Regions from separate parts of the Streptomyces sp. NPDC055243 genome, predicted to be linked through region 3. Evidence: riboswitches for the same ligand, from Rfam matches in the RefSeq annotation. Region 3 holds a riboswitch; each other region holds the start of a gene.
What was found. Region 3 has a riboswitch for cobalamin ahead of ACIGXX_RS18880 (ABC transporter substrate-binding protein). Riboswitches for the same ligand answer to the same signal wherever they lie in the genome.

Region 1 (9,806 bases), on a different contig from region 3:
GCCGGTGGCGGCATTGGCTGCTCCTGAGGGGAGGCTGTTGCCGGGAGCCGCCGACGGAGAGGGGAGAGGGGCGATGACCACTCCGGACGATCGTGCCCAGCAGGGCAAGGCCGCCCGCAAGCGTGCCTCCCGCTCCTCGCACGGGGCCTGGATACCCTCCGCCGACCGCGCCGACCCGGTGGCCGTCCTCGAACAGCAGGGCGCGGACCGCGTCCAGGAGTTGCTGCCCATCCGGTACGCCCGTATGGCGGCCTCGCCCTTCGCCTTCCTGCGGGGGGCCGCCGCCGTCATGGCGGGGGACCTCGCCGTCCAGTGGAACACCGGGCTCACGGTCCAACTCTGCGGCGACGCCCACCTGTTGAACTTCGGCCTGTTCGCCTCGCCGGAACGCACCCTGCTCTTCGACCTCAACGACTTCGACGAGACCTGCCCGGGGCCCTTCGAGTGGGACGTCAAACGCCTGGCAGCGAGCATCGCCGTCGCCTCCCGCGACAACGGCCACCCGGAGAACGGGGGACGCGACGCGTGCCTCGCCGCGGTGGCCGCGTACCGCACGTCGATGCGCCGTCTCGCGGGCCTCGGCGAACTGGAGGTCTGGTACGAACGCATCGACGCGCACGACCTGTTGTCCCTCGTCCGCTCCACCCGCCACCGCAAGCGCGCGGCGGACACCCTGGACCGGGCCCGCCGCCGCACGAGCCTGCACGCGCTGGGCAAGCTGACGGAAGAGGTGGACGGGGTGCGCCGCATCATCCACGACCCGCCGCTCCTGGAACCGGCGGGCGCCCCGGACCTCGCGGCCGTACGCAAGATCTTCGGCGACTACCGCTCCACGCTCTCCGAGGAGCGCCGACTCCTCCTGGACCGCTACCACTTCGTGGACGCGGCGCGGAAAGTGGTGGGCGTGGGCAGCGTCGGCACCCGCTGCTTCATCGTGCTCCTCGCCGGACGCGACGCCGACGACCCGCTCTTCCTCCAGATCAAGGAGGCGGTCCGCTCGGTCCTTGAGGAGCACCTGCCGCCGGGACCGTACGTCCACCCCGGCCACCGCGTCGTCGCGGGCCAGCGCCTCCTCCAGGCGGCGAGCGACATCTTCCTCGGCTGGATGACGGGCCCCCAGGGCCGCGCCTTCTACTGGCGCCAGTTGCGCGACATGAAGGGCTCGGCGGACGTCGAGGCCATGTCCGCCGCGGAGCTGCGCTCCTACGCCCGGCTCTGCGGCACCGCCCTGGCCCGCGCCCACGCACGCTCCGGCGACCGCATAGCCATCGCCGCCTACCTGGGCGGCTCCGACACGTTCGACCGTGCGATAGCGGACTTCGCGCTGCGCTACGCCGCGCAGAACGCCCAGGACCACGCGGCACTGACCGAGGCGATCGCCTCCGGCGTCGTGGACGCCGGAGGCCGGGACGGCGACTAGCGGATCTCGTCCGGGACCACCGTCAGCCACCGCTTGTCCGCGGTCACCTTCTGGCCCAGCTCCCGCTGCCGGTCGGCGTTCTTCCGCTTCATGCCGTCCAGCTGCTTCATGTACGAGTCCTTGCGGTTGACCCAGACCCGCGCCCCGCCGTGCTCCACGTCCGCCGAGTGGAACAGCATCGGGCCGTCGCTCGCCGGGGTGTCGCCGGCCACCAGGACGGGCTTCTTCCACTCGTCGATGTACGTGTTGATGGCCGCGGGCTTGCCCTGGAACCAGGTCAGCGGCGCCCACAGGTTCGGCGTCAGCTCACGCCCCGCCAGCTTCTTCTCGTCGAAGCGGCCCTCCGCGATCTCCTTGCGGGAGCTGGTGACCTCGCCCGTCTTGCGGTCCTTGAGCTGCAGCCCGACGCCGATGACGTTCTCGGGCTTCACGGCGTAGCCGTACTTGGGGTCGGCAAGGACCATGCGCACCAGGTCCTCGCTGGCCGCGCTCACCACGTAGACCTCGATGCCGTGCTTGCGCAGAGACTTGTAGAGCTCCTGCATGCCGGTGAAGAACTCCGGCGCCTCGACCTCGGTCCTGGTCAGCTTCCCGTCCTCGTAGTACTCGGCGGGGATCGGCTTGTCGTGGGCGAGGAGCTCGTCGACGTACCCCTTGAGCTGCTTGAGTGTGAAGCCGGAGAAGATCTGCGCGGCCCACGGGTAGCAGACCTGGTCGTCGACCTCGCACAGCCGGTTGTAGTAGCTGTAGAGGCTCTCCTTGTGCTTCGCCGTGTCCTTGAAGGGGATGATCTTCAGCGACGGGTCCATCGACTTGCGGGTCAGCACCCCCTTCATCTCCAGGAAGGGCAGGAGGGACTCCTCCAGGTCGTTGCGGTACGTCGTGTTGTCCGCGTCGAAGACGGCGTACGCGCCCTTGTGGCCGTTCTCCGCGATGACCTTGCCCAGCTTCTTCGCGACCGGCTCGGGCCAGTGCTTCAGCTCGGCCGCGGTCCTCGTGCTCCGCGCGGAGGCGTCCGCGGCCGTCGCGTCCGTGCTGGGCCAGAGCGCCGTCCCCGCCAGGACGGCCGCGGTGAGCGCGCCCGCCGTGCCGAGTACGGCCAGCTTGCTCTTTGCCTTTACTGCCATGTTTCTGTGCCCCCTGAGAGCGGTCTGCGCCCCGTCCGGAGCGGCGGGTCATCGTATGAGGTCGGACCGCGGATTCCCATGATCGACATCACCGGACGCAGGGGGCATGGGACGGATCTGCGCGGGTAGCCGCATCGGACGTTCGCCGGGCCTCGGGGCCTGCCTCTCGGGCCCGCCCATCGCATACTGGAAGGCATGGAGACCGTCTCCCCGGAGTTCGTGCGGGCCGCTCCGCGGCTCGACGGCATGGTGGTGTCCGCCGTCGGCTACCGCACCGAGGGGGAGCGGCCGGGCCTGCACCGCGGCCTGCCGTCCCCGTACCTGACGCTGATCTTCTCGCTGGACGGCCCCGTCGTCAGCGGCGCGAGCCCCGAGCAGGCGGGCGGCCCCGACGCCGACCGCACGGACATCGTCCTGGGCGGCCTGCACCAGTCCCCGGCCTACGTCGTGCGGCCCGAGCACGAGGCGGGCATCCAGCTCGCCGTGCACCCGCTCGCCGCCCGCGCCCTGTTCGGCGTACCGGCGTCGGAGCTCGCGGACGAGCTGGTGACGCCCGGCGCTGAGGTGATGGGCCGCAGCGCCGCCGACGTACGGGAGATGCTGTGCGAGCAGGGCGGCTGGGAGGAGCGATTCGCCTTCCTGTCCGCCTACTTGAGGCAGCGCGCGGCCGAGGAATCCGGCGGAACCGTACGCCCCGAGGTCGCCGAGGCCTGGGCCTGGCTGGCCCGGCACCGGGGCGTCGGCACCCTGCACGGCCTCTCCCGGCACGTCGCGCTCAGCGAACGCCGCCTGACCACGCTCTTCCGCGCCGAGACGGGCCTGAGCCCCAAGCAGGCGGGCCGCCTGATGCGCTTCCAGCGCGCACGCGACGCCGTCGTACGCCTCGTCGCCGCGGGCGCCGCCCCCGACCTGGCCCGTGTCGCCGCCGACTGCGGCTACTACGACCACTCCCACCTGGTGCGGGACTTCCGGCAGTACACCGGCGTCAGCCCCAGCGGCTGGCTGGCCGAAGAGTGCCGGAATATCCAAGCCGGGAGCCATGGCGGAGGCGAAGAGTAGGAGCCATGAACACCACCGAGAAGCAACAGCAGCCCCAGTCCACCTCCGCCGGGCGCGCGCCCGACGTCTGGCCGACGCTCCAGGCCCACGACGCCCCCGCCCTGATCGACTTCCTGGTCGGCACCGTCGGCTTCCTGCGCACCGCCGTCTACGAGGACGGCGACCGCGTGGCCCACGCCGAGCTCGACTGGCCCGAGGGCGGCGCGATCATGCTCGGCTCGTACGACGAGAAGTCCCAGGGCTGGTGCCTGGAACCGGGCACCTTCGGCGCGTATGTCGTCACCGACCACGTGGACGACCTCTACCAGCGGCTCAGCACCGCCGGGGTCGAGATCGTCCGCGAGATCGAGGACCAGCCGTACGGCAGCAGGGAGTTCGCGATCGCCGACCCCGAGGGCAACAAATGGTCCTTCGGCACCTACCGCGGCGCGCCGAGGCCCGGTCAGCCGTCCTGACCCTGCGTGATAGCTTGCGAGCGCCAGTCAACCCACACCAGGGCCAGGGAATCCGGTGCGAATCCGGAACTGACGCGCAGCGGTGAGGGGGAACGGGCGGGGCCACGGCCACTGGGCGTCCACGGACGCCTGGGAAGGCGCCCCGCACGGCCGATCCCCGAGTCCGAAGACCTGCTGGCACCTTCGCCCGCGCACCGGGCGGCGGAGGTGACGAAGCAGGCCAGGCTCCGCGTATGAGCCGTGAGACTCAAGGGATCGTGTGTCCTCCACAGCCCGTCGTGTACGTATGCCCCTTCTCCTCGGCGTCGCCCTTTCGGCCACGCTGACCTCCTGCGGCGGCTCCGGCTCGTCGGCCTCCACCTCGGACGAGAAGGCCGCCGGCTACCCACTGACCCTGACCTCCTGCGGAAAGAAGGCGGAGATCAAGGCGCCGCCGCAGCGGGCGGTCTCCCTCGACCAGGGCTCCACCGAGATCCTGCTCTCCCTCGGCCTCGCGGACCGCATGGCCGGCACCGGGACCTGGACGGACCCGGTCCTGGAGGGCCTGGAGAAGGACAACGCCAAGGTCGAGCGGCTCGCCGACAGCTACCCCTCCTTCGAGAAGGTCCTCGCCCAGGAACCGGACTTCGTCACCGCGTCCTTCGAGGCGACGGTCAGCAAGGGCGGCGTCGCCGACCGCGCCAAGTTCGCCGAGCTCGGCGTACCCGCCTATGTCTCGCCCTCCGACTGCGCGGGCAAGGACAACAGCGGCGACGGCGACGGCCGCCGCGACAAGACGCTGACCATGGACACGGTCTACGGCGAGGTGCGCGACCTGTCCAAGGCGTTCGGCGTCGAGAAGCGCGGCGAACGCCTGATCGCGCGGCTCAAGGACCGGGTGGCGAAGGCGACCAAGGCGATGGACGCCTCCGATGCCTCGCTCCTCTACTGGTTCGCCAACTCCGACGCTCCCTACATCGCGGGCTGCTGCGGAGCGCCGGGCATCATCACCCGCGAGCTCGGCGCGAAGAACGTCTTCGACGACACCCGCGACGAGTGGCCCCAGATCAACTGGGAGACGGTGGCCGACCGCGACCCGGACGTCCTGGTCATCGGCGACCTCACCCGCAGGTCGCAGACCGCGGAGAGCGCGAAGAAGAAGATCGCGTTCCTGGAGTCCAACCCGGTCACCAAGAACCTGACCGCCGTGAAGAAGAAGCGGTACGTGCTGCTGAGCGGCCAGGCCATGAACCCGACGATCCGCACGGTGGACGGCGTGGAGCAAGTAGCCGACGCCTTGCGCGAGTTCGGGCTCGCCAAGTGACGCGAGCCCTCCCGGGCGGCATACGGCAGACCCTGCTCTGGACGGCGGGACTCGCCGCCCTGGCCCTCTCCGTGGCGGTGGCCGTCACCATCGGCCCCGCCGACATCTCCGTACCGGACGTGTGGTCGGCGGTGGCCGCCCACCTCGGCTGGGGCGAGGCGACGCTGACGCCCATCCGGGACGGCATCGTCTGGAACCTGCGCATGCCGCGCACGCTGCTCGCGGCGGTCTGCGGCGCGGGCCTCGCGGTCTGCGGGACGGTCCTCCAGTCCCTCCTGCGCAACCCGCTCGCCGACCCCTTCGTGCTCGGCGTCTCCTCGGGGGCCTCCACGGGCGCGGTCGCGATCGTCGTCCTGGGGGTCGGCGGGGGAGTGGTGTCGATCTCGGCGGGCGCCTTCGTGGGCGCCGTGGTCTCGTTCGCCCTCGTCCTGCTGCTCAGCCACACCCTGGGCGGAAGCACCGACCGAGTGGTGCTGTCCGGGGTGGCGGCGATGCAGCTCTTCTCCGCGCTCACCTCGTTCGTGATCCTGACGTCGGGCGACGCGGAGACGACGCGGAGCGTCCTGTTCTGGCTGCTCGGCTCGTTGAGCGGGGTGGGCTGGACGGACGTCTGGATGTGCGGGGCGGTCCTCGTCCTCGCGCTCACCGTCTGCCTGGCGCACGCCCGCACCCTGGACGCATTCGTGTTCGGCCAGGACGCGGCGGCGACGCTGGGGGTCCATGTGGCCCGTACCCGGCTGATCCTGCTCTCCATCACGGCCCTGCTGACGGCGGCCCTGGTCAGCAGCGCGGGCGCCATCGGCTTCGTGGGCCTGGTCCTGCCGCACGCGGCCCGCGCCCTGGTCGGCTCCGGGCACGCGCGGCTGCTCCCGGTCACGGCGCTCGCGGGCGCGGTGTTCCTGGTGTGGGTGGACACGCTGGCCCGCACGGTCCTGGACCCGCAGGAGGTGCCGGTGGGGGTGGTGACGTCCCTGATCGGCGTACCGGCGTTCGTCCTGGTCCTCTACCGGACGCGGAAGACGACATGAGGGACGGCGTGACGTACGGGATGAAGGACGGCGTGACGGACGACGTGACGTACGGGATGAAGGACAGCATGGCTTCGAACGCGGAACCGGGCCTGCGTGCCGACCGGGTGAGCAGGACCGCCGCGGGCCACCTCATCATCGACGGGGTGACCCTGGCCCCGCCGCCCGGAGCCACGGTCGGCCTCCTCGGCCCGAACGGCTCGGGCAAGTCCACCCTCCTGCGCATCCTGGCGGGGGTCCTGGCCCCGGCGTCGGGAGTGGTCACCCTGGACGGCCGGCCGCTGCGGGACGTGGGCCGCCGCACGGTGGCCCGCCGGGTGGCGGTGGTGGACCAGGACGCCACGACGCAGGTCGAGCTGTCGGTGCGGGAGGTCGTACGGCTGGGCCGCATCCCGCACCGCAGGCCGTGGTCGGGGGCGACGCCCCAGGACGAGGAGGCGGTCCGCGAGGCCCTGACCCGCACGGGCCTCGCCGACCGCGCCACCCAGTCCTGGCACACGCTCTCCGGCGGCGAGCGCCAACGGGTCCAGATAGCAAGGGCGTTGGCCCAGACCCCCCGGGAACTCCTCCTGGACGAACCGACCAACCACCTGGACATCCAGCACCAGCTCGACCTCCTCGCCCTGGTGGCGGACCTCCCCCTGACCAGCGTGATCGCCCTGCACGACCTGAACCTGGCCGCCATGTTCTGCGACCAGGTCCTGGTCCTGCGCGAAGGAGTGGCCTACGCGGCGGGCACACCGGCCGAGGTGATCACGGAGGAGCTGATAGCGAAGGTGTACGGGGTGCGGGCGGTGGTGACGACGCTCGCGGACGAGGGCGACGGGAAGCCGCGCCCGTCGATCCGCTTCCTGCGGGCGGGCTGAGTATCAGGCCAGGTGCAGCCGGTCGGCGATCCCGGCGGCGGCGAAGGCGGAGACCAGTTCGTCCCGCCCCTCGGTGAAGTGGGCCCAGCTGTTGAAGTGGACGGGGACGACCCGGCGCGCCCCCAGGATCTTCGTGGCCTCGGCGGCCTGCGCGCTGTCCAGGACGAGCGGCTCGCCGTCGAAGAGGTAGGGGAAGCGGGGCGCGCCGGCGAAGAGGACGGCGGTGTCCACGGGCCCGAACCGCGCGGCCGTCTCCCGGACCGCGGCGAGCGAGGCGTTGTCGCCGCTGACGTAGACCGTGGGGAGACCGTCGCCGGTCAGGACGAAGCCGACGACCTCGCCGGTGACCGGTTCGACGTCCTCGCGCTTTCCGGGACCGTGGACGGCGGGCACGCCCGTCACGGTGACCCGCCCGTCGCCGCCGGGCCGGTCGAGCTCGACGGACTCCCAGTCGGCGAGGCCCTTGGCACTCCCGCCCAGGCGCTGCCCGCCACTGGGGGTGGTGAGGGTGAGCGGTACGTCGGCGAGCAGGGCGCGGCCCGAGGTGTCGAGGTTGTCGGGATGCTCGTCGTGCGAGAGCAGGACCACGTCGACGGGGCCGAGATCGGCGGGGGAGCCCGAAGCGGCGGCGGTCTTGGTCAGCCCGCCGCCGGGGGCCGGATAGTCGCCGGGCGCGTCGAAGGTGGGGTCGGTGAGGAACTTCAGGCCGCCGTACTCGAAGAGGGCGGTCGGGCCGCCGAAGACGCGTACGGAGATCTCGTCGTGGGTCGTGCCGGAAGCAGCCATGAAAGAAACACACCTCACGGATAGGGAAGCATTCATCCGTGAGAACCGTATCCGTCTCTCACGGATGAAGGCAAGGCGTACCATGAGATACGTGAAGGAGACCGTGACGGCCGAGCCCGCACCACCGCCCGCGCCGGGCGCTGAGCAGTACCCCGCACTCGATTTCGCCAACAGCGCCCTGACCCTGCCCGGCGGCCAGATCACCGACCTCCTCGGCACCCCGGCGGCCGCGAACCGGTGGCTCACCGAACGCGGCCTGGCCCCGGCGGACGCGGGCCTTCAGGAGATGTGCACGGCCCAGCTGCGAGCCCTGCGGGAACAGATCCGCTCCCTGCTCGCCGCCCGCGTCGAGGGATGCGCACCCCCGGCAAGCGCGCTCACAGCGGTCAACGAGGCCCTGACGAGAGCCCCCGCGGCGTCCCTGCTGCACTGGGACCGAGCCCGAGGCGCCCTCTACCGCGCGGCCTCCCACCCCACCACCCAGATCGTCGAGCACGCCCTGGCCACCCTCGCCGCCGACGCGGCCGACCTGCTCACGGGCCCGGACGCCGACCGCCTCACGGCCTGCGGCTCCCCGCCCTGCAACCGCTACCTGCTCCGCCACGGCCGCCGCCACTGGTGCTCGACGCGCTGCGGCGACCGAGCCCGAGCGGCCCGCGCCTACGCCCGCCGCACCCGTCCCCAGCAGGACTGACCGCGGCCCACACAGCAAAGCAGCGAGGACCGCCGCCTCCGATATCCGATAGGAGACAGCGGCCCTCGCTGCTGTTGCATCGACCGAGATGCCGCTTAGTGGGCCCGTGGCTCGTCGAGGTACTGGTCGGCCCAGGCGCTGATGATGTGAGCGGCCCGCTGCGCCTGCCCTCGCGCGGTCAGCAGATGGTCCGCGCCTTCGAGCGAGATGAAGCTGCGCGGGTGCCGTGCCTCCTGGAAGATCTCCGCGGCATTGGAGATGTCGACGGTGGAGTCCGTGGGCGAATGTGCCACGAGGAGCGGAAGGTCCACCTCGCCGATCCGGTCGCGCAGGTGAGCCCGGCGCACGTCCTCGACGAAGGCACGCTTGAGAACCAGGGTCCTCCCGCCGACGAACCACTCGTGCGCCCCGTCGCTGAGGACGCGGTCCAGGACCGAGTCGTACTGCCGCTCGACGTGACTGGGATCGACGGGCGCCGCAATGGTGGCCAGCGCGCGGAGGCCGACGATCTCGTGCGCGGCGGCGATCGCGGCGGCGCCTCCCCACGAGTGCCCCACCAGCAAATCCACCGGAGTCCCGCGCTCCGCCATGAAGGCCGCGGCACGGACGGTGTCCTGCACCTTGACGGTGAAGGAACCGTCCCCCCAGTCACCCTCCGAGTCTCCGATCCCGAGATTGTCGAAGCGCAGCATGCCGATCCCCTCGCGCGCCAGCTGCTTGCTGACGCGCGAGGCGGCCGGCGATCCCTTGCCCAGGGTGAACCCATGCGCGAAGAGCCCCCAACCCCGGATCTCGCCCTCCGGCAGGTCGATCACCCCGGCCAGGTCGGGGCCGACGACGCTCGGGAATCGCACTTCTTCGATCATGTGTGGTGCTCACCTTGGCAGGGACTGGTCGTGGGGCGGGAGACGAGAGCGACACTAGCCGGTGTCAGCGCGAGCCCGACAGCACAGTGGGCCGCCTCCTCGCTCCGGGAGACGGCCCACTGCCCATGCTGACGCGGCGTCGGGCTCACCCGACCTCGCGGTTTAGATGTCGAAGTAGAGCTCGAACTCGTGCGGGTGCGGG
Region 2 (9,806 bases), on a different contig from region 3:
GCAACAGCAGCGGCTGGGAGCCCAGTTCACGCTGCGTCAGCACATGCTCCGGAGACAGGGGCAGCAGGGACTGGTGACGGAAGTACCCCGCGTTGGTCCGGTTCCACAGGTCGAGCCACCGCGTCACCTGCTCGTCGCTGAAGGGCTCAAGGCGTACGGCGATGCCGCCCGGCGAGAGGCGGGCCCGGTCGGCGACCGCCGTACGGCTGGTGACGACCACGGCCAGCGGGCGGCCGTGCGCGGCCTCGCGCTGCTGGAAGGCGGCCACCTTCTGTATGTAGTCGGACTGGCTCACACCGGTGGCCTGGAGGAGTTCGTCGAAGCCGTCGAGCAGGACGACGGGCAGCGCACGGCGCACCGTGCGCGTCACGTCGGGCCAGGCCATGGCCTCCCCGGTGGCGTCGCGGATCGCTGTCTCGATCTGGTCCTGGATCGCCGCGTCCGCGGGTACGGCGGACAGCGGCACCCGTACGACGAGAAAGTCGTCGGCAGGCAGCCGCGCCGCCAGGACGCGGGTCAGCACGGACTTGCCCGACCCCGGCTGCCCCAGGAGCAGGAGCGGCGTCTCCACGGCCTGCGGCGCGGTGAACAGACCCGCCAGATAGCCTTCCAGGTCCTGGTGGACGGGGCGCTCCTCCCACCAGGACTCCTCCGAGAGGCGGTCGGCCGCCCCGAAAGCGGCCACCTTGAAGTCCGGGGAGATGTATCCCGCGCCGAGCGTGGGGACCACCAGGCCCTCGGGAAGGTCCTCCAGGGACAGCAATGGCGCGTTCATCGCCGCCCGCGACGCGCGGTTCAACGCCACGTACCGCTCGGCCGCGACCCGCCCGTCGGCCGCCCTGGCGACCGCTTCCTCCAGGTGCCGCAGCGTGCCTTCGATGCGGCGGACCTCGTGACGGGTCGCCTGGTGGTCGGTGATGCTGACCCAGACGGCCACCTCGGGGAACTCGGCCGCGAGGCGCCGGTACATGATCTCGTACGCGGATACGGCCCGTCGGGGAGCGGACTCCACCAGGGAGGCCCGCAGCTCCTCCCGCTCCCGCTCCGGCACGGCCTCCCAGGCCGCACAGCCCGACACGTACTCCAGGACCTGATCGGAGAGCCCGCCGTAGAAGCCGCGCAGCGTAACGAGCTCCGACTCGTAGGGACGGTGCGGCGCGGGCATCGGCACCTCGGCGTGCAGCAGCTCGTCCGCGAGGGCCGCGAGCCGCCCGGACTCCGGCGTCCGGCCGGTGGTCATGCGGAGGGCGTCCGCCCTGCCGACACTCAACTCCCGCCCGTCGAAGGGGAGATCGAGTTCCTTGAGCGTGTCGAAGTACGAGGCCAACACCACGACGGCGTGCGCCGCTGCAAGGCGTTGAGTGCGGTCGAACCGGCCGAGGCCGCGCGAGCGCTCCGCGAGGCCGGAGAACAGGGACCGGCTCAGGCGGGCCAGTTCGCCCCGGGCGTCGAACAGGCTCAACGCCAGAGCGGACCCGCCGCCGGTGGCCACCAGGAGCGCGCCGCCGGTCAGCCGGTCGAGGGCCGCGAGCGCGGGACTGTCCGCCCCGCCCAGCAGGCGCACCGCGTCCGCGTAACTCATCCCCCTGGGCACCGGTCGCCTCCCAGCTCCGTGACGGAACGGCCAGTGCGTCCATCATGGCGGGCGGGGCGGCCATGCGTCCCCACATGGCCGCCCCGGTCCGCTTGTTCGGGTCAGCGACGCTCGGGCAGTTCCGCCCTCACCTCCCGTGCCGCCGCGACCAGGTTCTCCAGGGAGGCCCGGGTCTCGGGCCAGCCGCGGGTCTTGAGGCCGCAGTCCGGGTTCACCCACAGCCGTTCGGCGGGGATGGCCTCAAGTCCCTTGCGCAGCAGGGCCGCCGCCTCCTGCGCGCTCGGTACGCGCGGGGAGTGGATGTCGTACACGCCGGGACCCGCCTCGCGCGGGTAGCCGTGCTCGGCCAGTTCGCGGGCCACCTGCATGTGCGAGCGGGCGGCCTCCAGGCTGATGACGTCGGCGTCGAGGTCGTCGATGGCCTGGACGATGTCGCCGAACTCCGCGTAGCACATGTGCGTGTGGATCTGGGTGTCCGGGCGTACGCCGCTGGTGGTGAGGCGGAAGGACTCCGTGGCCCACTCCAGGTACGCGGGGTGCTCGGCGGCGCGCAGCGGCAGGGTCTCGCGCAGAGCGGGCTCGTCGACCTGGATGACCGAAGTGCCCGCCGTCTCCAGGTCGTCGACCTCGTCGCGCAGGGCGAGGGCGACCTGGCGCGCGGTGTCGCCGAGCGGCTGGTCGTCGCGGACGAAGGACCAGGCGAGCATGGTGACGGGACCGGTGAGCATGCCCTTGACGGGACGGTCGGTGAGGGAGTTGGCGTACGAGGTCCAGCGCACCGTCATCGGCTCGGGCCGCGAGATGTCCCCTGCCAGGACCGGCGGGCGCACATAGCGGGTGCCGTAGGATTGGACCCAGCCGTGCTGTGTGGCGAGGTAGCCGGTGAGCTGCTCGGCGAAGTACTGCACCATGTCGTTGCGTTCGGGCTCGCCGTGCACCAGGACGTCGATGCCCGCCTTCTCCTGGAAGGCCAGGACCTCGCGGATCTCGTTCCTGATGCGCTCCTCGTACCCGGCGGTGTCGATACGTCCCGCACGCAAGTCGGCCCGTGCCGTGCGCAGTTCGGCGGTCTGCGGGAACGAGCCGATGGTGGTCGTGGGCAGCTGCGGCAGGCCCAGCCGCGTCCGCTGGGCCGCCGCCCGCTCCGGGTAGGCATGTGCGCGGCGGGCGTCGGTTTCGGTGACGGCGGCGACGCGGGAGCGTACGGCCGGGTCGTGGGTGAGGGCGGAGCCCGAGCGGGACGCCAAGTCGGCGCGGTTGGCCGACAGTTCGGCCGCGATGGCGCCCGTGCCCTGGGCCAGGCCGCGGGCGAGCGTGGCGATCTCGGCGGTCTTCTGGTGGGCGAAGGCCAGCCAGCGGGCGATCTGCGGGTCGATGTCCCGCTCGGCGGTGGAGTCCAGCGGGACGTGCAGCAGGGAGCAGGACGCGGAGACGTCGACCCGGTCGGCGAGGCCCAGGAGCGTGCCCAGGGTGGACAGCGACTTCTCCAGGTCGTTGATCCAGATGTTGCGGCCGTTGACGACGCCCGCGACAAGACGCTTGCCGGGCAGACCGCCGACGGCGGCGAGGTCCTGGAGCTGGCTGGCGGCGGCCTCGGTGAAGTCCAGGGCGAGGCCGTCGACCGGTGCCTTGGCGAGCACCGGAAGCGCCTCGCCGAGCCTGCCGAAGTAGGAGCCGACCAGGAGCTTCGGGCGGTCGGTGAGGGCGCCCAGGTCGCGGTAGGCGCGCGCGGCGGCGTTGAGTTCGGCCGGGGTGCGGTCCTGGACCAGGGCGGGCTCGTCGAGCTGCACCCACTCGGCGCCCGCGGCGCGCAGGTCGGCGAGGACCTCGGCGTACACGGGAAGCAGACGGTCCAGGAGGGTGAGCGGCTCGAAGCCGGCGGCCACGCCGGGCGCGGGCTTGGCGAGCAGCAGATAGGTGACCGGGCCGACGAGGACCGGGCGGGCCGCGAGGCCGAGCGCGATCGCCTCCTTCAGCTCGGCGACCTGCTTGGCCGAGTCGGCGGTGAAGACGGTGTCCGGGCCCAGCTCCGGTACGAGGTAGTGGTAGTTGGTGTCGAACCACTTGGTCATCTCCAGCGGCGCCACGTCCTGGGTGCCGCGGGCCATCGCGAAGTATCCGTCGAGCGGATCGGTGTCGACGGCCTCGCGGTGCCGCTGGGGGATCGCGCCGACCATGACGCTGGTGTCCAGGACGTGGTCGTAGTACGAGAAGTCGCCGGTCGGCACTTCGTCGATGCCGGCGTCGGCCAGATGCCGCCAGGTGGACCGGCGCAGCTGCGCCGCGGTGTCCCGGAGGGCGTCGGCGGTGACGCGGCCCTTCCAGTACCCCTCGACGGCCTTCTTCAGTTCCCGGTCGGGGCCCTGGCGGGGGTAGCCGTACACGGTGGACCGTGCTGCCGCGGCTGCGGACTTCGCTGTCACGGAAATCTCCTTCGCGAGATGACTCCTGAGCATCCCGGGGACGGGACACGGACGCGAAGGGATGACGGACCGGATGGACCGAACGCGCGCCTGCGGCACGGTGCTCCACCTGATCCGACGCCGACCCGCCCACGAGGTCACCGGGATGTCCGCACGTGAGGGGTCACGTACGGGCAACGGGCAGGTCTTCGGACTCGCGGGCACACCTGCCGAAACAGGTTCCTACTGGCCGTCGCTTCCCGGATCCGCGCTCGGATCCAGTGCTCATGACGGCGGTCGTTCCCACTCACCGCTGCGGGGCAGTCCCGGATTCCCACCGGGTTCCCTCTTACGACGCTCCTGCCTGGCGGACAGGGCGAACCAGCTGCACCGGTCAGGCTAAGGGGTGGTCCGGCCTCTTGGGCAGTACTGATCACATTCCGGACCGTGAGGTGAGACACGGCGGCGGGGCGGTCCGCCATCAGCTCCAGGACCGTCGCGCGATCGATGGCCCGCCCACTCCTGAACCTCGCGCGAGCCGGGCGCACACGGTCGAGGCACATGGGCTGACCAGGGGCGTACGCCCTGGTCGTGTGCGCTCGCGCGTGCCACAGCCGGGGCGGTCCCGCAAGTTGTCAGGAGGCTCGATCGAGCACTAGGGTCACCACGCCTTGGTGCTCGGGAAATCCGGTGTGATGCCGGTGCGGCCCTCGCCACTGTGATCGGGAAGTCCGGCTCCAGCCCTCGCGGCAGCCACTGGGTGCTCACGCACCCGGGAAGGCGGAGTCCGGTCGGTACGACCCGTCAGCCAGGAGACCGGCCAAGGCGCGTTGTCCATCCACGAGGTGCTGGAGAGGGTCTGCTTAGCCATGCACATAGCCGAGGGTTTCCTCCCGCCGGCGCACGCGATCGCCTGGGGCGTAGCGTCCGCGCCGTTCGTCGTCCACGGAGTCCGCTCCCTGACGCGTGAGGTCAAGGAGCACCCGGAGAGCACCCTGCTCCTGGGCGCATCCGGTGCCTTCACTTTCGTCCTTTCCGCACTGAAGATCCCCTCCGTCACGGGCAGTTGCTCGCACCCGACGGGCACGGGCCTCGGCGCGATCCTGTTCCGGCCGCCGATCATGGCGGTCCTCGGCACCATCACGCTGCTGTTCCAGGCGCTGCTGCTGGCCCACGGCGGGCTCACCACGCTCGGCGCCAACGTGTTCTCCATGGCGATCGTCGGGCCATGGGCCGGATACGCCGTCTACCGCCTCCTGAAGCGGTACGACGTGCCGCTCATGGTCGCCGTGTTCTTCGGCGCCTTCGTCGCCGACCTGTCCACGTACTGCGTCACCAGCGTCCAGCTGGCCCTGGCGTTCCCCGACCCGAGCAGCGGATTCCTCGGCGCCCTGGGCAAGTTCGGCGGCATCTTCGCCGTCACCCAGATCCCGCTGGCCGTCAGCGAGGGCCTGCTCACCGTCGTGGTGATGCGGCTGCTCGTGCAGTCGAGCAAGGGTGAGCTCACCCGGCTCGGCGTCCTGCTGCGGGACAAGTCGTCAGCGGCCGTGACCGCAGGGAAGAACGTGACGGCAGAGAAGAACGTGACGACGGAGAAGCAGACGGAGACGGGGGCCAGCGCCTGATGAGCCGCAACGCGAAGATCAACACTCTGCTCCTCCTCATCGTCGCCGCGCTCGCCGTGCTGCCGCTGGCGCTCGGTCTCGGCGACGACGAGAAGGAGCCGTTCGCCGGGGCCGACGCCCAGGCCGAGACCGCGATCACCGAGATCGAGCCGGACTACGAACCCTGGTTCTCGCCGCTGTACGAACCCCCCTCCGGGGAGATCGAGTCCGCGCTCTTCGCCCTTCAGGCGGCGCTGGGCGCGGGCGTCCTCGCGTACTACTTCGGTCTGCGCAAGGGACGCCGCCAGGGCGCCGAGCTCGCACTGGCCGAGAAGGCCGCCACAGCCGGGAAGGCCGCCACGGAGCGGACCGCCGACGGGGAGAGCGCCCGGGCCGAGACCGAGCAGGTCTGACCCCGCGTGCTGCCCATCGACGCGGCGGCGCACAGCAGTCGCTGGCGCCGCCGCCACCCCGTGGACAAGGCCGTGCTCGGCCTCGGTTTCACCGTCCTCGCCGTCTCTCTGCCGCCCTGGCCGGGTGCCGCCCTGGTCCTGGTCGCCGCGCTCGCCGTACTGCTCGGGCCCGCCGGTGTGCCGCCGCGCAAACTGTGGCGCGCCTACCGCGTGCCGCTCGGCTTCTGCGTCACCGGCGCCCTGACCCTGATCGTGCAACTCGGCGGCCCCGAAGGGTTCGTCACGCTCGCCGACGGCGGCCCCGCACGCGCGGGCGGTCTGCTCCTGCGCACGTCGGCGGCCTCGCTCGGCGTCCTGCTCTTCGCCTTCACCACGCCCATGTCGGACCTGCTGCCCCGCCTGGTGAAGGTGGGCGTACCGGCGCCGGTGGTGGACGTGGCCCTCGTCATGTACCGCATGAGCTTCCTGCTCCTGGACTCCATGAGCCGGATCCGGCAGGCGCAGGCCGCGCGCCTGGGCCACACCACCCGGGCCGCCACCTGGCGTTCGCTGGGCGGCCTCGGCGCCACCGCGTTCGTGCGCGCCTTCGACCGGGCGGGCCGGCTGCAGGCCGGGCTCGCCGGGCGCGGCTACGACGGGACGCTGCGGGTGCTCGTGCCCGAGGCGCGGATCTCCCGCCGCTTCGTGGCCGTCAGCGCGGTACTCCTCACGGGCCTGGTGGCCCTCACCCTCGTACTGGAAAGGCTTCTTCCATGAGCGAGCCGAGCGCTCCTCGCGAACCGGGCGGGTCCTTGGTCGCTCTGCGCGCCGCTTCCTACGCCTACGAGGACGGGCCCACCGTGCTCAGCGGCCTGGACTTCGACGTCACCGAGGGGCGCGCCCTCGCGCTGCTCGGGCGCAACGGCAGCGGCAAGACCACTCTCATGCGGCTGCTCAGCGGCGGACTCCGTCCGGACCGGGGCGGATTGACGCTCGGGGGCACGCCCGTGACGTACGACCGCAAGGGCCTGACCCGGCTGCGCACCACCGTTCAACTGGTCGTCCAGGACCCGGACGACCAGCTGTTCGCCGCCTCGGTCGAGCAGGACGTGTCCTTCGGGCCGCTCAACCTGGGGCTGCCCGATGCCGAGGTGCGGGCACGGGTCGCCGAGGCGCTCGCCGCGCTGGACATCAGCGCCCTGGCGGACCGCCCCACCCATCTGCTCTCCTACGGCCAGCGCAAGCGGACGGCCATCGCAGGCGCCGTGGCGATGCGTCCGCGCGTACTGATCCTCGACGAGCCGACCGCCGGGCTCGACCCCGACGGACAGGAACGTCTCCTGACCACCCTGCAAGGCCTGCGGGACGCGGGGACGACCGTGGTCATGGCCACCCACGACGTGGACCTGGCCCTGCGCTGGGCCGACGACGCGGCGCTGCTCACCCCCTCGGGCGTGCGCACAGGGCCGGTCGGCACGATGCTGGCCCACCGCGACCTCCTGGCACAGGCGGGCCTTCGGCTGCCGTGGGGGATCGCCGTCGCGGAGCTGCTGCGGACCAAGGGCCTGCTGGCCGGGGCGGGCGAAGGGCCGCGCACCCCCGAGGAGTTGGCGGCCCTCACGGCTCCGGCGATGCCCGGCGCGTCAGCCGGCTGACCGGGCCGGGGCCGGGGTGCGGCCGGGCAGGAGCGCCACGGCCAGCAGCGGGACCGCGGCGAGCGCGAGCCACGGCACCCAGGGCGGCAGCCCCGCGTCCAGGAGCGAGCCGGTCGCGGCGCTGCCCGCGAGGACGATCAGACCGGACACCGAGGACATGGCGCCGGTGTACAGGCCGAGCCTGCCGTCACGCGTGAGATCGGGGACCCAGGCGCGCGCGGCCGGGGCGACCAGCATCTGCCCGAGCGTGAGCAGGACCACGAACCCGGCGGCGGGCAGCAGCCCGGCCGCACCCGTCCAGGCGGCAGGCCGCGCGAGGGCCACGACGGCGAACCCGACGGAGATGAGCACGAGCCCGGCGGCCATGGAGCGCCGCTGGTCGAGCCGGCCCGCGGCCCAGTGGGTGACCGGCAGCTGCGTGGTCACCACCAGGATCGAGGAGAGGGCGAAGAGCCAGGCCAGCGGCGCCTGCGACCCCGCCGTGCGCTCCACCTCGGCCGGGAGGGCGAGATAGAGCTGGTTGTACGCCAGGAGATAGGCGCCGTACGCCCCGCACACCGCCAGGAAACGCCGGTTGCGCAGCATCTCGCCCACGCCTCCTCGTACGCGGATCCGCTCCCGCCCGGGGATGCGCTGGGGCAGCAGCCACAGGTGCCCGGCCAGGACGAGGACGAAGACCCCGGCCCCGGCCAGGCACACCGTGCGGAAGTCCACCGACAGCAACAGCGCGCCCAGGAGCGGACCGAGGAACGCACCGGCCTGGCCCGCCACGGTGAGCAGGGCCAGGACGCGGGTCCGCGGACCGCGGCCCTCCTCCTCCCAGAGGACGGCCTGCCGGGCGACCTCGGATTCCACGGCGGGGGAGAACAGGGCGGCGGCGAACCCGATCAGGAGGACAGCCCCGATGACCGACCAGGTTTGTTGCGCGTACCCGAGCCAGGCGAAACCGGCGATCCGCAGCACGCAGCCGCTGAGCACGACCGGACGTACGCCGTACCGGTCGGTCAGGGCGCCGCCCACGACGAACAGCCCTTGCTGGCTGAACGTCCGCAGGCCGAGCACGAGACCGACCAGCCAGCCCGCCATGCCGATCGCCGCGCCCAGGTGCTCGGCCAGGAAGGGCAGGACGGCGAAGAAGCCGATGTTGAAGGCGAGTTGGGTCAGGATCAGCAGCCGGAGCAGCGGGGACAGGTTCGGCCAGGTCCGCTCGCGGGGCGACCGCTGCCCGGCGCGGGACCGGAGCGTGGCGGGCAGGGGCAGCAGACGTCGACCGCTCACCGGGCGGCCGTCCCTGCCGTGGTCAACTCCCGCTTCACAGGCGGTACGTCGGCTGCGCGGGGCGGGTCTTCGGGCCGCCGCCCGCGCCGCAGCCACCGAGGAATCGGTACGCCGCCCGCCGCCGTCACCGCGAGGGCTCCCAGCAGGGCGAGCGCGGCTGCCGGGGCGAGCAGCGCCCAGGGGGCGCGTTCGGCGTAGGGCTGGTTCTCGGCGAGGAGCAGGCCCCACTCGGGGGACGGCGGCTGGGCGCCGAGGCCGAGGAAGCCGAGGGCGGCCAGGGCCAGCGCGACGCCGGGGAGCCGAAGCAGCGCGTGGCGGGTGACGGGAGGCAGTACCGCGGGCAGCAGATGGTGCCGGAGCTGGTGGCGACGGCCCGCGCCCAGGCTGCGGGTGGCCGTCAAGTGCAGGGTGGCGCGCTCCTGGAGCAGCAGGGCAGCCGTATGGGCGGCCAGGGGGACCCAGGCCACGGAGGCCACCGCGATGGCCGGGGTGGCCGCGCCGCTGCCCGCGACACCGGCGACGAGCAGGCCCGCGAGCGTGGGCGGTATGGCGTTGAGCGTGTCGAGGAGCGGGCCGGAGAACCGGGGCAGGAGGCCGAGCAGGACACCGGCCACCAGGGCGAAGGCACTGATCCCCAGGGCCAGGGCGAGGGTGTGCAGCGCGCCGTGCCCGACCCGGGCCAGCACATCGCGCCCCAAGGCGTCCGTGCCGAACGGGTGCGCCCAGGACGGCGACTGGAGCCGGGCCGCGGTGTCCAGGGCGAGGGGATCGCGGGCCAGGCTGAGCAGGACGACGCCCAGGAGCAGTCCGCCGTACAGCAGCGGCATCCGGCTCGGCGCGGGTGACGCCGGGCTGTGCAGGGTCGGCAGCGCGCCGTCGCG
Region 3 (9,806 bases):
AAGGGCACCTACTGGTACAAGGAGAACGGCACGGGAAGTGTCAAGGTCACTGACACCAACACTCAGATCAAGATCATCAAGCAGCCGAAGGATGGCTCCTCGATCACGGTCCAGGTGGGTCCCTCGAAGAAGTAATTAGCGTTTTCGCAGGTCAAGCCATGATCGGCCGTCGCCCCCTAGCGGGCGGCGGCCGATCGTGTTTAGGTGCGTCCTGTGGATTTCTTATTGACACGGGGTCCGGCTGTTCCGGTTTCGGGCCCCGTGCGACGTCTCACGGGGGTGTGACCAGCCATGTCCGCAGGAGGTTTCAGCAAGCTGCCGAACGGCAGCGTGGTGGTGGCCTTGACGCTGCCGAGCCCTTCCCTGGGCGGCGGCAACGTCCGGATGATCGTCCACGCGGTGAACCGTGCGAGGGCGCTGACGCGCCTGCGGAACCTGGGCATGCGCGCCGTCTATCTGCGGGGCAACGCGGAGCCGCCGACGCCGGACGAGATCACGGCGGTCCTTCATCACCCGGACGGGCTCATATGGCGTACGGCGCCGGACGCCGCCGCCGAGCTCTGGCATCCGATCCGGGCCCTGAAGCGGCAGGCGCTCCAGGGGCAGAGACCGTCCGATCTGCCCCTGCGGGCCGGTGGGGGCTGATCGCGCCCACCCGGCGGAGCCGCACATTTCACGGTCCCGCGCCCCTGACGGGGCACTGGACCTAGACGACCGGCTTGCCCGTCAGCTCCACCCCGGCAGCCTTGAGCTCCTCCAGGGCCCGCTCGGTCGTCTCCTTGGAGACACCCGCGGTCAGGTCGAGCAGGACCACCGTGCCGAACCCCTCACGCACCGCGTCCAGGGCCGTGGCGCGTACGCAGTGGTCCGTGGCGATGCCCACCACGTCCACGTCGGTGATCTTCCGCTCCCGCAGCCAGTCCGCCAGCGAGACGCCGTTCTCGTCGGCCCCCTCGAAGCCGCTGTAGGCGGCCGTGTGGGCCCCCTTGTCGAAGACCGCGTCGATCGCCCCGGACGCGACGACCGGCGCGAAGTTCGGGTGGAACCCGATGCCCTCCGTCCCCGCCACGCAGTGCGGGGGCCAGGAGCGGGCGTAGTCCGGGTGGTCCGAGAAGTGGTCGCCCGGGTCGATGTGGTGATCGCGGGTGGCCACCACGTGCCGGTAGCCCGCGGGTGCCTGGCCGATCAGCTCGGTGATCGCGGCGGCCACGTCGGAGCCCCCGGCGACCGCGAGGCTGCCGCCTTCACAGAAGTCGTTCTGTACATCGACGACGATCAGAGCGCGGCGCATCGGGTGTCCTTCGGCTCGGCAAGACTCGTAGGCGGTGGGAGGAGGGAGGGGGACTCGGCCGGATGAACCGAGCGTAGAGACTCCGTCTGCGATACGGGAGAGGGCGTTCGAACGCCCTGCCCTCCGCTCCGGCGCACAATCAGCTGATTCAGATGTATTCCGTCGGAATGACGGCCTCGCCCTTGGACAGCTGCGTGGCCGACAGCGGAAGCCGCTCCCGCGCCGCCGCGTGCCGGTCGCGCACGGTGTCGAGCGGCTCGCGCGCCACCACCTCACCGCCCTTGACCAGCTCGACCAGGAGCTGGTGGTCGGCGAGCTCCACCGGCACCGCACCCGTGCCGATCACCTCGGCCTCGGCCACCCCGTGCTCGTCGGGCCGCCGCGCGGCCCACTTGCGACCGCCCACCGAGGACTTGGCGCCGAGCGACTTCTTGGCCACCGGCTCCAGCGGAGCCTTCGTGTCGGCCGAATGGGCGCGGGCCACCAGCTTGTAGACCATCGAACAGGTCGGGTGCCCGGACCCGGTGACGAGCTGCGTGCCCACGCCGTACGCGTCCACGGGCGCCGCGGCCAGCGAGGCGATGGCGTACTCGTCCAGGTCGGAGGTCACGACGATCTTCGTCTTCGTCGCGCCGAGCTCGTCCAGCTGCTGGCGCACCCGGTGCGCGACCAGGAGCAGGTCGCCGGAGTCGATGCGCACGGCGCCGAGCTCGGGCCCGGCGACCTCGACGGCGGTGCGGACGGCCTCGGTCACGTCGTACGTGTCGACGAGCAGGGTCGTGCCGGGGCCCAGGGAGTCGACCTGGGCCTGGAAGGCGTCGCGTTCGTTGTCGTGCAGCAGGGTGAAGGCGTGGGCCGACGTGCCGACCGTGGGGATGTCGTAGCGGAAGCCGGCCGCCAGGTCGGACGTGGTGGCGAAGCCGCCGACGTAGGCGGCGCGCGACGCGGCGACGGCCGCCAGCTCGTGCGTACGCCGTGCGCCCATCTCGATCAGCGGGCGCTCACCGGCGGCCGAGGCCATCCGGGACGCCGCGGCCGCGATCGCCGAGTCGTGGTTGAGGATGGAGAGGATCACCGTCTCCAGGAGCACGCACTGGGCGAAGGAGCCCTCGACGCGCAGGATCGGCGAGCCGGGGAAGTAGACCTCGCCCTCCGGGTAGCCCCAGATGTCGCCGCTGAAGCGGTACGAGGAGAGCCACTGGAGGGTCGCCTCGTCGACCACGCGGCGCTCGCGCAGGAAGCCGATGACGTCGGCGTCGAAGCGGAAGTTCTCCACGGCGTCCAGGACCCGGCCGGTTCCGGCCACCACGCCGTAGCGGCGCCCCTCGGGCAGTCTGCGGGTGAAGACCTCGAAGACGGAGCGCCGATCGGCGGTGCCGGCCTTCAGGGCGGCCTGCAGCATCGTGAGCTCGTAGTGATCCGTGAAGAGCGCTGTCGACGGAACATCCACCGGCAGCCCAAGGTCCGCTGTGTTCATACGAAGGATGCTACCCCGCATCTCGTCACTCTGACGATTTCGTGAGTCCATTTGTGCGAGGGCCCCCTGCGAGTGGCAGCATGGGACAAGTGAGTACGGCTCCCGCAGAGATCACCCGCCCCGAATCGGACGAAGAGACCTTCGCCGTTCCGGAGCCGGACGTCCCATGGATCACGCTGGTCCACAACGACCCGGTCAATTTGATGAGTTACGTGACCTATGTGTTCCAGTCCTACTTCGGGTACTCGAAGGAGAAGGCCACGAAGCTCATGATGGACGTGCATCACAAGGGCCGTGCCGTCGTCTCCACCGGCTCCCGCGAGGAGATGGAGCGCGACGTACAGGCCATGCACGGGTACGGGCTGTGGGCCACCCTCCAGCAGGACCGGAAGTAGCGACGCATCTGATGCCAGGACAATTCGAAGCCATTCCCGGGGGCGGCGCGGCCGTCGCGCTCGACGAGGTCGAGATCTCGATCATCCGGTCCCTCGCCGTGCAGCTCCTGGAGCTGATCGGGCCGGGCCCGGCCGAGGACGCCTCCGACGACCCGCTCGCGGAGCTGTTCGCGGAGGGCCCCAGCGAGCCGCCCACCGACCCGGTCCTCCAGCGGCTGCTGCCGGACGCGTACGGCGGTCCGGGCAGCGAGAAGGCCGACGAGGAGGAAGTGCGGGCGTATTCCTCGGAGTTCCGGCGCTTCACCGAGAACGACCTGCGGGCCAAGAAGCGCGACGACGCCCTGGTGGTGATCCGCTGCCTCGACGCCATGACGTCCAGGGGCGAGGGCGGCGCCGTCCTGAAGCTGTCCGCCGACGAGTCGCGGCACTGGCTCGGCGCGCTCAACGACCTGCGTCTCGCGATCGGCGCGCGCCTGGAAGTGACCGACGAGGACGACACGGACGTGCTCTACCAGCTGCCGGACTCCGATCCGCGCAAGCCGATGGTGATGGCCTATCTCTGGCTGGGCGGTCTGCAGGAGACCTTGGTCGGCACGCTCATCGACTGAGGCTGAGGGCCGAGGGCTGACGGCGAGGGCTGAATGTCACAGCAAAGTCGTTGTATGTAGCAGCGGTTACCTCGCGTTCGCTCAGCGGACGCTCAAATCCGGATAACGATCGTGTCACTTCATTGCCCGTGTTTGACGCGTCAGGGGAATTTTGTCCGGTTCTTCTCGTGGTGTGGGCCACACGCGGATGAACCGATCACTATTGCGACCGTGATAAATCTTCACGACCACTCGGTGACGCCACCCATGTCACCGGTGGCGCTCGGGCCGGCAGACCGCCGGTAGCACTCCATCCATATCCGGGGGGATCAGGACCTGATCCGTGGCCATGACGCAGACTGCGGGCTCACGGATCTAGCGTGGAGAAAGGCGTCACCATGACCTCAGTGCAGGTCGAAGAGCATCACGACGGCAATGAGGCCGACGGCGCGGGCGGTTCGCCCGGCTCGTCAGGCGAGGGTTATCAGCGCGGGCTAGGTGCCCGGCAGATCCAGATGATCGCGATCGGCGGTGCCATCGGCACCGGCCTGTTCCTCGGCGCGGGCAAGGCCATCCACAAGGCCGGTCCGAGCCTCATCCTGGCGTACGCCATCGCCGGCCTCGTCATCTTCTTCATCATGCGGGCCCTGGGCGAGCTGCTCATGTACCGCGCCGTGTCGGGCTCCTTCTCGGAGTACGCGCGTGAATTCATCAGCCCGTTCTTCGGGTACGTGACCGGCTGGACGTACTGGCTCTTCTGGGTCGTGACCGGCATCACGGAAGTCACGGCGGCGGCCCAGTACATGCAGTACTGGACGCACGGCTCCATTCCACAATGGGCCTACGCGCTGATCTTCACGGTCATCCTGTACGGCGCCAACCTGATCTCCGTGAAGCTCTTCGGCGAGCTCGAGTTCTGGTTCTCGATGGTCAAGGTCACCGCGATCATCGGCATGATCCTCATCTGCGCCGGCGTCCTCACCATCGGCTTCTCCGACGCCGGTGACACCGCGTCCGTGTCCCACCTGTGGGACCAGGGCGGCTTCTTCCCGAACGGCATCGGCTCCACGCTGATGACGCTGCAGATCGTGATGTTCGCCTTCCTCGCCGTCGAGCTCGTCGGCGTCACCGCGGGCGAGTCCAAGGACCCCAAGACCGTCCTGCCCAAGGCCATCAACACCGTGCCGTGGCGCATCGCCGTCTTCTACGTCGGCGCGCTCATCATGATCCTCTCGGTCGTCCCGTGGACCACGTTCCAGCCGGGCGTCTCGCCGTTCGTCGCGGCCTTCGAGGAGATGGGCCTGGGCATCGGCGCCGCCATCGTCAACTTCGTCGTCCTGACGGCCGCGCTCTCCTCCTGCAACTCCGGCATGTACTCCACCGGCCGCATGCTGCGCGACCTGGCGCTCAACGGCCAGGGCCCGAAGTTCTTCACCAAGCTGACGAAGAACGGCCTGCCGCTGGTCGGCACCACCTTCTCCGCCACGCTGATGCTGGTCGGCGTCTGGATCAACTACCAGTGGCCGGGCGAGGCGTTCAACTACGTCGTCTCCTTCGCGACCATCTCCGGCATGTGGGCCTGGATCATGATCCTGGTCTGCCAGATCAAGTACCGCCGCAAGGCCGACCGCGGCGAGCTGCCGCAGTCCACCTTCCGGGCGCCGGGCGCTCCGTACACGAGCTGGTTCGCGCTCGCCTTCATCGGGATGGTCATCGTGATGATGGGCATCGACAAGGACGCGCGGATCTCGCTCTACGCGGCTCCGGTGTGGGCCCTGATCCTCGGCGTCGGCTACCTGATCATGCAGAAGCGGGGCGCGCAGCCCGCGGGCGGCGACAAGGCCGAGCCGCAGGACGCGGTGAAGTAGTGCCGTAACACCCCTCGTCCCAGCATGTGGGCCCGCTCGTACCATCCTTCGGTACGGGCGGGCCCTTCTGCTTATCCTGGCTGCCATGCTGACCCTGACCCAGGCCCTCCACGACCAGATCGTCGCGCACGCGCGCCAGGACCACCCCGACGAGGCCTGCGGTGTGGTCGCGGGCCCGGAGGGCACCGGCCGCCCCGAGCGCTTCATCCCGATGCTGAACGCGGCCCGCTCGCCCACGTTCTACGAGTTCGACTCGGGTGACCTGCTCAAGCTCTACCGCGAGATGGACGACCGCGACGAGGAGCCGGTGATCGTCTACCACTCGCACACGGCGACCGAGGCGTACCCCTCGCGCACGGACATCACGTACGCGAACGAGCCGGGCGCCCACTACGTCCTGGTCTCCACGGCCGACGCCGACGACGCGGGCGAGTTCCAGTTCCGCTCCTTCCGGATCGTCGAGGGCGAGGTCACCGAAGAAGAGGTGAAGGTCGTCCAGGCATACTGAGCTTCACCTTGAGGCGGCAGGACCCAGGAAGCCGGTGCGAATCCGGCACGGTCCCGCCACTGTGACCCCACCCTTCGCGGGCGGGGCAGTCAGGAACTGACCTGCCGCCCTCTTCTCCCACGACGCAGGGGACGCGGAATCCCCTGGAGGAGGCAGCTCAGCCATGTCCCGTCCCCTACGCGTGTTTGTCGCCGCGGCGCTGCTGGTCCCGCTCGCCGCGTGTTCGTCCTCCGACGGCACCGACGCGAAGCCGCAGGCCAAGACGCGGGGCTTCCCGTACACGGTCACCAACTGTGGCGTGAAGACGACGTACGAAGCACCGCCGAAGCGCGCCGTCACGATGAACCAGCACGTCACGGAAGTGATGCTGGAGCTGGGCCTGAAGGACCGCATCGCGGGCACGGCGTACCTGGACGACAAGGTCCTGCCGAAGTACGCGAAGGCGTACGCGGACACCCCCGTCCTCGCCAAGGAATACCCCTCGTACGAGAAGCTCCTGGCCGCCGACCCCGACTTCGTCTACGGCGGCTACGCGAGCGCCTTCCAGGCGGGCGAGGGCCGCAGCCGCAAGGCCCTGGCGAAGTCCGGCATCGAGAGCCGCCTCAACGTCGAGGGCTGCGCGAAGCGGGCCGTGTCGATGGACGACGTCTACCAGGAGGTCCGCGAGGTCGGCAGCACGTTCGGCGTGCGGCAGCGGGCGGACGAGTGGGTGGGCGCGGCCAAGCGCGAACTGTCCGCGACGGAAGCGAAGTCGAAGTCCAGGAAGCCGATCCCGGTCTTCGTCTACGACAGCGGCGACAAGACCGCGTTCACGGCGGGCGGCCGGGGCATCGGCAACGACATCATCGAGCGGGCCGGCGGCCGCAACGTCTTCGCCGACCTGGACAAGTCCTTCGGCGACGCGTCCTGGGAGTCGGTGGTCGACCGCAAGCCCGAGGTGATCGTGATCCTCGACTACGGCGGCACGACGGTCGCCCAGAAGAAGAAGCGCCTCCTGGACGACCCGGTCCTCGCGGACGTCCCCGCCGTCAAGCATCAGCGCTTCGCGGTCCTGCCCCTGTCGGACACGGTGGTGGGGGTGCGGGCACCGGGGGCGGTGAAGAAGCTGGCGGACCAGCTGTGAGGGGGCGGATTCAGCCCGTCCGGCGTTTGAGGACGAACTCGGCGGAGCCGGTGATGACGGCGACCAAGGCCCCCGCGCCGGAGCGGCCCGCGGCGGAGCCGCACATGTCACAGCCGGGAAGGGGCGGGGTTGGGGAAGGCCCCGCCAGGATCACACCGACCCGCGGACGGCTGCGCTACACGACAGTCATAGCGGCGCTCTGCGCAGCCCTCGCGGCGGCAGTCGTCGCGGGTCTCGCGCTGGGCTCGGTCCGCATACCCACGGCCGACGTCCTTCAGATCCTGACGGGCGGCGCGCAGCCCTCCCCGTTCCGCACCATCGTGCTGGACGTGCGACTCCCCAGGGTGCTGCTCGGCGCAGCCGTAGGCGCCGGGCTCGCCGTCATCGGCACCGTCCTGCAGGCCCTGGTGAGGAACCCGCTGGCCGATCCGTTCCTGCTCGGCGTCTCCTCCGGTGCCTCCGCGGGAGCCGTCGCCGTCATCGTCCTCGGCAGTGTCTTCGGCCTGGGCGCGGGGCTGGCCACCACCGTCACCCTTCCGGCCGCCGCCTTCGCCGGCGCGCTGCTCTCCCTGCTCGTCGTCTACACCCTGGCCAGGTCCGGCGGCGGAGGCTTCGCCACCGGCCGGCTGATCCTGGCCGGGGTGGCCGTCTCGTACATCCTCTCCGCCCTGACCAGCCTGATCCTGATCATGGCCGACAGCACGGACCACCTGAAGGAGGTCCTGTACTGGACCCTCGGCGGCCTCGGCAGCGCCCGCTGGGACATGCTCGCCCTGCCCGCCGCCGCCCTGATCGTGGGCACGGCGCTGCTCGTCGCCCTGGCCCGCCCGCTCGACCTGCTCCTGGTGGGGGAGGAGGGCGCCACCGTCCTCGGCCTGGACACGGCCCGCTTCCGCGCCGCCGTCTTCGTCCTCGCCTCGCTCCTGACCGGCGTACTCGTCGCGTACAGCGGAGCCATCGGCTTCGTCGGCCTGATGGTGCCGCACGCGGCCCGGATGCTGGTCGGCGCCGCGCACCGGGCGCTCCTGCCGGTGGTGGCCCTGATGGGCGCGGTGTTCCTGGTGGCCGCCGACCTCGCCGCGCGCACGGTCGCCGCCCCGCAGGACATCCCGGTCGGCGTCCTGACGGCGCTGACCGGCGGCCCCTTCTTCCTGTGGATGCTGCGCAGGAACCGTACGGAGGCGACCGCATGAGCAGCCCGGCCGTACTCGGCACCGAGTCCCTCACCTACGTCGTGGACGGCAGGACCCTCGTCGACGACGTCACCCTGCACGCCGCCCGCGGCGAGACCATCGGCCTCGTCGGCCCCAACGGCAGCGGCAAGACCACCCTCCTGCGCTGCGTCTACGGCACCCTCACGCCCACCGGCGGCCGCGTGCTCCTGGACGGCGACGACCTCGCCGCCCGCTCGGCCAAGGACCGCGCCCGCCGCATCGCCACCGTCCCGCAGGACGGGCACACCGGCTTCGAGCTCACCGTCCGGCAGATCGTCGCCATGGGCCGCTCCCCGCACAAGCGCTTCTGGGAGGCGGACACCGCGCGGGACGACGTCCTGGTCGACGAGGCCCTGGAGCGGGTCGGCGCCGCGGATCTGGCCCACCGCGCCTTCGCCGGGCTCTCCGGCGGCGAGCGCCAGCGGGCGCTGGTGGCGAGGGCCCTGGTCCAGGAGCCCGCGGTCCTCGTCCTGGACGAGCCGACCAACCACCTGGACATCCGCTACCAGCTGGAGATCCTCTCCCTGGTCCGCGACCTCGGCACGACGAATCTCCTGGCCCTGCACGACCTCAATCTGGCGGCCTACTACTGCGATCGCCTGTACGTGCTCGAGGCCGGCCGCCTGGTCGCCTCAGGACCCCCGAAGGAGGTCCTGACCAGCGAGCTCCTCGCCGAGGTGTACGGGGTGACGGCGGAGGTCGCGGTGCATCCGGCCACCGGCGCACCCACGGTGACGTACCTGCCCTCAGCTGCCCCGAAGCTCCCGTCATCCACGTGATGGACGTAATCCGTCCACCATGCGAGATCACATTCCAGAACCCGGACCGGGAATCGATACGATGACCGCATGGTTCCCCACGACGTGAGCGACAAGATGCCGGGCATGCTGCTCGTTGCGCGTCTGCACGTCGATTTGTGCAGGCTTTCCAGCGCGATCTGTTCGCGCTGACAGCCGCCGCCGTACGGCCGTGAGCCGCGGCGCCACCTCCGCGCATCGCACCGCCTTGCGCACTCGCACTGACGCACCCGCACCACCGGGCCGCCGCGCGCCCACCCACGTGACTTCTCCCGACAGGAGCTCCCAGCCATGGCCATCGAGGTCCGCATCCCGACCATCCTCCGCACCTACACCGACGGCGCCAAGGCCGTCGAGGGCAGCGGGGACAACCTCGCCGAGCTCTTCGCCGACCTCGACTCGCGGCACGCGGGCATCGCCGAGCGCATCGTGGACGGCGACAAGCTGCGCCGCTTCGTGAACGTGTACCTGAACGACGAGGACGTCCGCTTCCTGGACGGCATCTCCACCAAACTCACGGACGGCGACAACGTCACGATCCTCCCG

Region 1: it holds a riboswitch for cobalamin, as region 3 does, so the genes downstream of both, ACIGXX_RS11190 (ABC transporter substrate-binding protein) here and ACIGXX_RS18880 (ABC transporter substrate-binding protein) in region 3, are expected to answer to the same signal.
Region 2: it holds a riboswitch for cobalamin, as region 3 does, so the genes downstream of both, metE (5-methyltetrahydropteroyltriglutamate--homocysteine S-methyltransferase) here and ACIGXX_RS18880 (ABC transporter substrate-binding protein) in region 3, are expected to answer to the same signal.

Annotation. Positions count from the first base shown of each region.
Region 1 is NZ_JBITWR010000003.1:294,186-303,991, reverse strand. It holds gene ACIGXX_RS11210 (DUF2252 domain-containing protein) at 74-1,420, shown strand; gene ACIGXX_RS11205 (haloacid dehalogenase-like hydrolase) at 1,417-2,547, opposite strand; gene ACIGXX_RS11200 (helix-turn-helix domain-containing protein) at 2,743-3,606, shown strand; gene ACIGXX_RS11195 (VOC family protein) at 3,612-4,061, shown strand; cobalamin riboswitch at 4,069-4,255, shown strand; gene ACIGXX_RS11190 (ABC transporter substrate-binding protein) at 4,348-5,364, shown strand; gene ACIGXX_RS11185 (iron chelate uptake ABC transporter family permease subunit) at 5,361-6,392, shown strand; gene ACIGXX_RS11180 (ABC transporter ATP-binding protein) at 6,461-7,258, shown strand; gene ACIGXX_RS11175 (MBL fold metallo-hydrolase) at 7,262-8,044, opposite strand; gene ACIGXX_RS11170 (ABATE domain-containing protein) at 8,127-8,738, shown strand; gene ACIGXX_RS11165 (alpha/beta fold hydrolase) at 8,834-9,604, opposite strand; gene glnA (type I glutamate--ammonia ligase) at 9,767-9,806, opposite strand, start outside.
Region 2 is NZ_JBITWR010000013.1:14,337-24,142, forward strand. It holds gene ACIGXX_RS31525 (NACHT domain-containing protein) at 1-1,594, opposite strand, end outside; gene metE (5-methyltetrahydropteroyltriglutamate--homocysteine S-methyltransferase) at 1,696-4,017, opposite strand; cobalamin riboswitch at 4,179-4,397, opposite strand; cobalamin riboswitch at 4,652-4,836, shown strand; gene ACIGXX_RS31535 (energy-coupling factor ABC transporter permease) at 4,866-5,621, shown strand; gene ACIGXX_RS31540 (energy-coupling factor ABC transporter substrate-binding protein) at 5,621-6,013, shown strand; gene cbiQ (cobalt ECF transporter T component CbiQ) at 6,020-6,769, shown strand; gene ACIGXX_RS31550 (ATP-binding cassette domain-containing protein) at 6,766-7,647, shown strand; gene ACIGXX_RS31555 (MDR family MFS transporter) at 7,636-8,901, opposite strand; gene ACIGXX_RS31560 (ABC transporter permease subunit) at 8,922-9,806, opposite strand, start outside.
Region 3 is NZ_JBITWR010000006.1:50,862-60,667, forward strand. It holds gene ACIGXX_RS18840 (immune inhibitor A domain-containing protein) at 1-135, shown strand, start outside; gene ACIGXX_RS18845 (hypothetical protein) at 292-645, shown strand; gene ACIGXX_RS18850 (nicotinamidase) at 707-1,291, opposite strand; gene ACIGXX_RS18855 (nicotinate phosphoribosyltransferase) at 1,440-2,768, opposite strand; gene clpS (ATP-dependent Clp protease adapter ClpS) at 2,849-3,163, shown strand; gene ACIGXX_RS18865 (DUF2017 domain-containing protein) at 3,175-3,771, shown strand; gene ACIGXX_RS18870 (amino acid permease) at 4,149-5,618, shown strand; gene ACIGXX_RS18875 (M67 family metallopeptidase) at 5,704-6,126, shown strand; cobalamin riboswitch at 6,090-6,246, shown strand; gene ACIGXX_RS18880 (ABC transporter substrate-binding protein) at 6,290-7,249, shown strand; gene ACIGXX_RS18885 (FecCD family ABC transporter permease) at 7,354-8,442, shown strand; gene ACIGXX_RS18890 (ABC transporter ATP-binding protein) at 8,439-9,242, shown strand; gene ACIGXX_RS18895 (putative leader peptide) at 9,312-9,413, shown strand; gene ACIGXX_RS18900 (MoaD/ThiS family protein) at 9,552-9,806, shown strand, end outside.